2 linked regions of the Blastopirellula sediminis genome follow. The protein of the gene in region 2 binds, or shares a complex with, the protein of the main gene of each other region. Links are inferred from orthologs where the notes say so. Each region holds a gene or a part of one and is shown on either strand. Other genes may lie near its edges. The genes, in order: LOC68_RS28805 and secY.

What was found.
Region 1: the proteins of secY (region 2) and LOC68_RS28805 are in contact, whole or in part, in a crystal structure (PDB 3DIN), measured with the Thermotoga maritima proteins. The link is inferred for Blastopirellula sediminis from one-to-one orthologs. Residues at the interface, in WP_004081795.1 of Thermotoga maritima: Glu108, Gly109, Glu110, Glu111, Ala236, Glu237, Arg238, Arg239, Ile240, Thr241, Ile242, Gln243, Tyr244, Ala245, Arg246, Arg247, Val248, Thr249, Gly250, Arg251, Arg252, Val253, Tyr254, Gly256, Ala257, Ser258, Thr259, Tyr260, Leu261, Pro262; in WP_004082002.1 of Thermotoga maritima: Glu261, Ala262, Arg263, Lys300, Ala301, Arg302, Thr303, Ile304, Ile305, Leu323, Tyr324, Asp325, Pro326, Val329, Ser330, Tyr333, Ile336, Lys340, Phe345, Val349, Glu363, Phe364, Tyr374, Ser375, Gly376, Gly377, Glu393, Ile395, Thr482, Ser483.

Annotation. Positions count from the first base shown.
Region 1 is NZ_JAJKFT010000010.1:2,260,804-2,265,370, reverse strand. Bases 313-4,567 are described here. They hold LOC68_RS28805 (preprotein translocase subunit SecA), read right to left. Parts: upstream 4,221-4,567; coding sequence 513-4,220; downstream 313-512. Other genes in these bases: LOC68_RS20825 (3-deoxy-D-manno-octulosonic acid transferase), read right to left, coding at 313-378. In the rest of the region: more of 3-deoxy-D-manno-octulosonic acid transferase, read right to left, coding at 1-312. UniProt on the Escherichia coli protein: Required for protein export, interacts with the SecYEG preprotein conducting channel.
Region 2 is NZ_JAJKFT010000010.1:230,965-234,261, reverse strand. What follows is about bases 190-3,174. They hold secY (preprotein translocase subunit SecY), read left to right. Parts: upstream 190-989; coding sequence 990-2,360; downstream 2,361-3,174. Other genes in these bases: map (type I methionyl aminopeptidase), read left to right, coding at 3,070-3,174; LOC68_RS12385 (adenylate kinase), read left to right, coding at 2,466-3,056; rplO (50S ribosomal protein L15), read left to right, coding at 372-869; rpsE (30S ribosomal protein S5), read left to right, coding at 190-372. Outside these bases: more of rpsE, read left to right, coding at 1-189; more of map, read left to right, coding at 3,175-3,297. UniProt on the Escherichia coli protein: The central subunit of the protein translocation channel SecYEG. Consists of two halves formed by TMs 1-5 and 6-10.

The sequences.
Region 1 (4,567 bases), 2.0 Mb from region 2 along the record:
CAACGTCTGCGGGCGAATGCGGCGAAGCGCCGTCTTCACCGCCCAGGTGAAATCGAGCGGCGCGTAGCTGACGACGCAATCGTCATAGCGAGCCCGCGCCAATTCGTATCCGCTTTTGGTCGTCGTGGTGACGTAGATATCAACGCTGGGCGATTGGTTGCGGACCGCCTGAATGATGGTTGCTAGCAGATTGACTTCGCCGACGCTGACCGCATGCAGCCAGACGCAGGGACGATCCCCTTTACGAACGGCGACCAGGCCAAAGAACTTTTGCAACAGACCGCCGCGGCGACGTCCGCGCACCAGCGTCGACCAGGCGAAAAACGGCATGGCCGCAGTGAGAGCGCCAAGATAGATGATGTTGAGTAACCAACCCATGGGGAATCCTTTCCCGGGCTCTTATTGCTTTTCAGCGACGCCGCTTCGAGGTGAGCCGATCGAAGGGCGTTTCTCAGGAGGGAACTGAGCGCGGAGCGCCGGCCGGCTCCGCACTCTGTTTATCGGCAGGTATGCTACGTAACTCCGCGGTCTTTGCCCATATGACAATCTTTGTATTTCTTCCCGCTCCCACAGGGACAAGGAGAATTACGTCCAACCCGCTTGCCGGCGTTACGAATCGGTTCGACCACTTCCGGTTCGGTTCCGGTCGAGCCTTCGCTTGATTCGTGCTGACGAGCCATTTCGGCCGCGGCCGAGCCGGCTTCGTCGTGACGAGCTTCGGTTTCGGTCCAGGTCGAGCTGACGAAGTCTTCGTTCAAGCTTTCGATCTTGTAGACCAGGTCGGTGACCCGCTCGCCGATCGACTGCCACATCGTCTCGAATAAACGCATACCTTCGCGTTTGAATTCGACCTTCGAGTCGACCTGAGCGTAACCGGAGAACGCGACGGCGCTCTTCAAGTGGTCCATCGCTAGCAGGTGATCCTTCCAGATCGAATCAATCAGTTCCAGCAAGACGCTCCGTTCCATTCGGGTCATTTCCGGACGATAGCGTTCGTTGACTTCGCGGATCAAACGCTTTTCGAGTTCGGCCCGATCAAGCGACGCGAGTTCATCCGGATCGACGTCTTTCTGGATCGTCGAGCGAATCCAATCGGACAGCGAGTTCAGCTTGCCGTTGCCGCCGCTCACCATCGAGACCGTTTGGCTATCGGAGCCCGATTCGTAGATCGAAGCGACCTTGTCGCGGACCTTCTGCAGCTTTTCGGCCGCTTGCTGGATGTGCCCGCGGCTCTTCTCTTCGAGCAGGCTTTGAATTTCTTCGCGCTGCTTACTCTTGATGTCTTCCAGGTCGATGTTGATCTCAAAGCGTCGCGCGGCCCAATCGACGAGCGCTTCGCGATCCAAACGCGAGCGGCCATCTTTCTTGTCGCTGAACTTGTAGATCCCCGCCAGAACCGGGTATTGCGATTCCTTCTGTTCGTAGGCGTCTTTCGCCTTCTCCAGAATCATGTCCGCGATATCTTTTTTGCTCTTATCGCGGAGGTCTTCGACCGCAACTTGCAAATCGAACTTGTAGCGGACCCAACCGGCCAGGCTCTTGTAGCCGAAGTCGGGATCGAGGAACTTCGCCCCTTCCGACAGGTCGATCTTCTGGATCTGTTCGCGGGCCTTTTCGACCAGCAGCGTATCGACATGATCGCGGCCCACTTTCTTCAGGTCGCGATCGCTGAAGTTGGTCTTCCACATCGAATTGGAGAAGCGGGCCATCGCCTGCCAGTTCCATTCCGACTCTTCTTCTTCGCCCGGCAGGTTTTCGTCAATCGCCGCCATGACGTTCGATTCGGCCTGACGTTCCGCTTCGTCCTTAGCGTGCTCCGACGCGGCATTGATGTCGAGACCGCGATAGTCGCGAGGATCGAGTTCGCACGACAGTTCGACGCCGCCCCAACGGGCGAAGGTTTCGACGCCGTAATCCTTGGCCAGCAGCATGTCGACGAAACGGTCAATCTGCCGCTCGACCATGTCGAGGATCAGCTCTTTGCAGTCGTCGCCGTCCAGAATCCGCTGACGGAAGCCGTAGACGCGCTTGCGCTGCTCGTCCATCACTTCGTCACTTTCGAGCAGATTCTTACGAATGTCGAAGTTGCGTTCTTCGATCTTCTTCTGGGCGCCTTCGACGCGGCGCGTCACCATTCGGCTTTCGATCGCTTCGCCAGGCTTCATCCCGCCGGGCATGTTCATCAGGAAGCCGCGAATCCATTCGCCAAAGAAGATCCGCATCAGGTCGTCTTCCAGCGACAGGAAGAAGCGGCTGCTGCCGGGGTCGCCTTGGCGACCGCAACGACCGCGTAGCTGCAAGTCGATACGTCGCGACTCGTGCCGCTCGGTGCCGATCACATGCAGACCGCCCAACTCGCGGACGACCTTCCCTTCTTCCTTCATCTTTTCGCGCCCTTCGATCTCGGCGATCAGCGCGTCCCACTCTTCGTCCGGCACTTCCAGACGAGTCGGGTATTTGTCTTGCAGTTGCGCCCAAGCGAGCGTTTCGGGGTTACCGCCGAGGATGATGTCGGTACCGCGACCAGCCATGTTGGTGGCGATCGTCACCGATCCGATGCGGCCCGCTTGCGCGACGATGTCGGCTTCGCGGCGGTGCTGCTTGGCGTTGAGGACCTGGTGACGAACGCCGCGGCGTTCGAGTAGGTGCGACAACCGTTCGCTCTTTTCAATCGAGACGGTACCGACCAGAACCGGACGTCCCTTTTTCTGAATGTGGCGAATCTGCGAGCGGGGGAATTCCTGCTTCCCTTTGCTCCCCTTCTCTTCAAAGACGACGACGCTATCGTCTTCACGAAGGATATGGCCCCAGCGTTCGCTGCCGTCTCTCATCTCGAGGACGTCCCACTTGTGGAACCGCTCGATTTCGTCGGCGACCGCTTCGTATTTTTCTTTCTCCGACATGTAGATCACGTCGGGATGGGTGATCCGCTGCATCGTCCGGTTGGTCGGGATCGCGATCACTTCCAACTGGTAGATCTTCCACAATTCGCTCGCTTCGGTCATCGCGGTACCGGTCATACCGCCGATCTTGTCGTACAGCTTGAAGAAGTTCTGCAGCGTGATCGTGGCGAGCGTCTGCGTCTCTTCCTTGATCGGCACCCCTTCCTTCGCTTCGACCGCTTGGTGCAGCCCGTCGCTCCATTGCCGACCATCCATCTTACGGCCGGTATGTTCGTCGACGATGATCACCTTGCGATCTTCGACGACGTAGTTGACGTCGCGAATGTAGAGGAAGTGCGCCTTCAGGGCGTTGTCGATCAGGTGGGGCCACTCCATGTTGCCCGCGGTGTAGAAGCTTTCGACCTTCGCCAGACGTTCCGCTTCGCGCACCCCTTCGTCGGTCAGGTTGGTGCTGCGATCCTTTTCGTTCACTTCAAAGTGAACGTCCTTCTTCAGCGTACGCGCGATGTCGTTGGCGGTTTCGTATTTCTGTTTGTCTTGATTGGCCGGACCTGAGATGATGAGCGGCGTCCGCGCTTCGTCGATCAAGATGTTGTCGACTTCGTCGATGATCGCGAAGTGCAAGCGACCTTGCGATTGCTGCCAATCTTTCGGGAAGCGATCGTCGCCGCGCGCCGCTGGGCGCATATTGTCGCGCAGGTAGTCGAAGCCGAACTCGTTGTTCGTACCGTAGGTGATGTCGCACGAGTACGACTCTTGCCGCTGACGAACCGGCATGTTGCTTTGAATCGTGCCGACCGTCAGGCCGAGACCGCGATAAAGAGGCGCCATCCATTCCATGTCGCGGCGGGCGAGGTAGTCGTTCACCGTAACGACGTGCACCCCTTTCCCTGCCAGCGCGTTCAGATAGGCCGGTAGCGTCGCGACCAGGGTTTTACCTTCCCCGGTCACCATTTCGGCGATCGCCCCCGAAGTCAGCACCATCCCGCCGAGCATCTGCACGTCGTAGTGGCGCATGTTGAGGAAACGCTTCCCACCTTCCCGGCAAACCGCAAACGCCTCGATCATCAGATCGTCGAGCGTTTCGCCGGCGGCAAGACGTTGCTTGAAGAGCCGCGTTTGATCGCGCAGCTCGTCGTCGGTCATCGCTTCGTATTTCGATTCGAGCGCACTAATTGCGTCGACTTTGGATTGCAGTCGTTTCACGTACCGAGCGTTCGACGATCCGAAGATCGACGTGATCAGTCGTTCAAAACCGCCGAGCAGCCCGCCGAAAAACGCGCAAATCTGCTCCCAAATCCGTTCCAAAAGCTCCATCGGTCGCTTTGCTTATGTCGGGTCTAAAAATAGGGAAAGGTTAGAGGTGAAAATGTCCCGAAGAAGACATGAATTGCGCAGGCAAAATGTGCGCAAACCCTTTCCGCTGGGTAGCTTATAAGGATTATATCACCCGGTCAACCGCGCTTCGATCCCGGGCCAACTGGGCTCTTCGCTCAAATCGGGACAATCTTTGCCCCAAGTTGTAGAAGCGCAGGAAGATCGCGACTTCGCGCTTCCTGCGGTTGAAAAGCTCGCGGCTCCCCGAAACAATCATCCAGTCAGCCCTATCTGCAAGCTGCGACTCGACCAAACGCCAGTTTCCTCAACACTTTAGGTCGCCTGAC
Region 2 (3,297 bases):
TGCGGCGACGGCAAAGGCAAAGTCGGCTGCGGCTACGGCAAGGCGAACGAAGTTCCGCCGAGCGTCGAAAAGGCCGTTAAGCAAGCCGAACGTTCGCTGTCGACGGTCAACGTCGTCAACGGCTCGATTCCGCACAAAGTGGTTGGGCGCTACGGCGCCGGTAAAGTGGTCTTGGTTCCGGCTCGTCCGGGTACCGGGATCATCGCGGGCGCTTCCGTCCGCGCCGTCTGCGAAGCGGTCGGCATCCATGACGTATTGACGAAGAGCTTCGGCTCGACCAACCCGGTCATTCTGGTGAAAGCCACGATCGAAGGTCTGAAGCAGTTGCGCACTCGAGATGACATTCAACGCCTGCGAGGAGTCGCCCTCTAATGGATTTCAACGAAGTTCACAGCGGTGTCCAAAAGAACCGCAAACGCAAGCGTATTGGTCGCGGACCTGGTTCGGGCCACGGTAAGACCTCGGGTCGCGGTCACAAGGGCGCCAAGAGCCGTGCCGGTTACTCGCGCAATCCGATCTTCCAGGGCGGTACCATGCCGCTGGTTCGTCGGGTTCCGAAGCGAGGTTTCTTCAACCAGTTCGCTCCGACCGTCGTCGCGATCAATGTCGCCGACCTGGAACGTGAGTTCGCCGCTGGTGAAGAAGTCACCCCGGACACTCTGCGTGCTAAGGGGCTGGCCAAGCGTCGCTATGACGAACTGAAGGTGCTGGGAACCGGCGACCTGACGAAGAAGCTGACCGTTTCGGCTCACCGCTTCAGCGAATCGGCCAAACAAAAGATCGAAGCCGCTGGCGGCTCGTGCGTGATCATCCCGGGCAAAACGCCTGTGGAAGAAAAGAAGAAAGCGGCTCGCGAAGCGAAGAAGTAATCTATCGCCGACCGTAGTCGGTGATCTATACTGCTGTCTTTCATTGCAACTGCCTCGCACGGAACTACGGCGGAAAGCGAATTTTGCCGAACATGGTTCCGTCGATTTGGATACGGAACCATGTGGGAAAAGATCCGCGTCATATTCACCGTTCCGGAACTGCGTAAGCGGATTCTGCTCACCCTGTTTCTGCTAGCCATCTATCGCGTCGGCTGGCAGATCACGCTGCCGATGGTCGACGCCGATGCGATCGCCCGTCAATCGGCAGAACAGAACGACACCTTCTCGCAGTTCCTGCAACAGGTGTCGGTCTTCAGCGCTAGCAGCCTGCAACAGATGACGATCTTCGGTCTGGGGATCATGCCGTACATTTCGGCGTCGATTATCTTCCAGCTGCTCGGTACGGTCTACAAGCCGATCGAGGACCTGCAGAAGGAAGGGGAGACCGGCCGCAAGAAGATCAATGAATATACCCGGTACGCGACCGTCGTTCTCTGTTTGATCCAGAGCTTCGTCTACGTCCGGATGATGTTATTACCCGGCGCTGACGGCGAGACGATCGTGAATTCCGCCTTCTGGGTAAGTGCTGACAATCCAACATTAACGCTCGGCTGGCAGTTCGTCGCGGTCATGATCATGACCAGCGGTACGATCTTCCTGATGTGGCTGGGCGAACAGATCGACGAGTACGGCATCGGCAACGGCATCAGCTTGTTGATCATGGCCGGTATCGTCGCCCAGATGCCGATGGCGGGCCTCGACCTGTTGGAAAACTCCACCTTCCAGTTGACCAACTTCTCGCCGGGCGAGTACGGTCTGGAAACGATCATCACCTTGGTGGTCCTCTTCGTGCTGGTCGTCGCCGGGGTGGTCTTCATCACCCAGGCTCAGCGCAAGATTCCGACCCAAAGCGCCAAGCACGTCCGCGGCCGCAAGGTCTACGGGGGTACGAAGCAGTTCCTGCCGCTCCGCATCAATCAGGCGGGCGTCATGCCGATCATTTTCGCGAGCAGCTTGCTCATGTTCCCGCAGATCATCTTCCAGGCTCTCGCGAGCTGGACGGGGAACTCGGTTTACGATGAATTGGCCCGCAGCTTCGGTCAGGGGTCGTCGTTCATCTACAACCTCTGCTACATCGTGATGATCTACTTCTTCTGCTACTTCTGGACTGCGATTACTTTCAATCCGAAAGACGTCTCCGATAACCTCCGCAACTTCGGTTCGTTTATTCCGGGCTATCGTCCGGGTCGCCGTACTGCGGAATATTTGGAAAAAGTGATGGTTCGCATCACTTACGTCGGCGCCAGCTTCCTGGTCGTGATTGCGATTATTCCAACGCTTATTTCCTCCGGAATGGGCGTCAGTCCGATGATCGCGAGTTTCTACGGCGGTACGGGGCTTTTGATCGCCGTGAGCGTCGCGTTTGACCTGGTGCAAAAGATTGACAGCCACCTCGTCATGAGAAACTATAAGGGCTTGTTGGAAGCGTAGTTTTGGGGAACTCGGCGCTTCCGCCGATCCCGCCGCAGACCTGCCTTCCTATTACGCCGCGCCTTGCCGGCCCGCCACCGAGTTGATCACGTCAATGATGCAATAATGCGGTTAATCTTTATTGGACCTCCTGGCGTCGGCAAAGGCACCCAGTCTCAAAACTTGGTTGAGTATCTGAATATCCCCCACGTCGCTACGGGGGATATGCTGCGAGACGCCAAGAAACGCGGGACCGAGTTAGGCAAGCTGGCGTCGCTGCACATGGATCACGGCCAATTGGTCCCCGATCCGATCGTCGTGCAGATCGTCGGCGAGCGGCTTGATCGCTCTGATTGTCAGCGTGGCGTCTTGCTCGACGGTTTTCCCCGCACCATCGGTCAGGCGAAGGCGCTGGACGAGTATCTGCATCAGCAGAACAAAGATCTCAACCTTGTGCTGACGCTCGACGTCAATCAAGAAGAGCTCTTCCGCCGCTTGCTTGATCGGTCGCTGAAAGAAGGTCGCGTCGACGATACGCCCGACACGATTCGCAAACGGATGCGGATCTATGATGAGCGGACCTCGCCGCTGCTCGACTACTACCAGCAGAAGGGAATCTTGCGTCACGTCGACGGCATGGGAACCCCCTCCGAAGTCTTCGATCGAATCAAGGCCATCGTCGATGAAGTCGGTGGGCAGACTGGCGACGACGCCTAACGCGATTTGAGTCATGCCTCCAATTACTCTGAAATCGGCCCGCGAGATCGGGCTCATGCGCAAAGCGGGCCTCGTCGTCTGGGAAGCGCATCAAGCCGCCGGTGCTCTCGTCAAGCCAGGCGTCACAACCGCCGAAATCGACGCCGCGATTGAGAATGTCTTCGCCCAGCACGAAGCGTTGTCGCTCTTCAAAGGCTATCCCGGCAAGACGCCGTTTCCCGCGGTGACTTGCGTCTCGGTC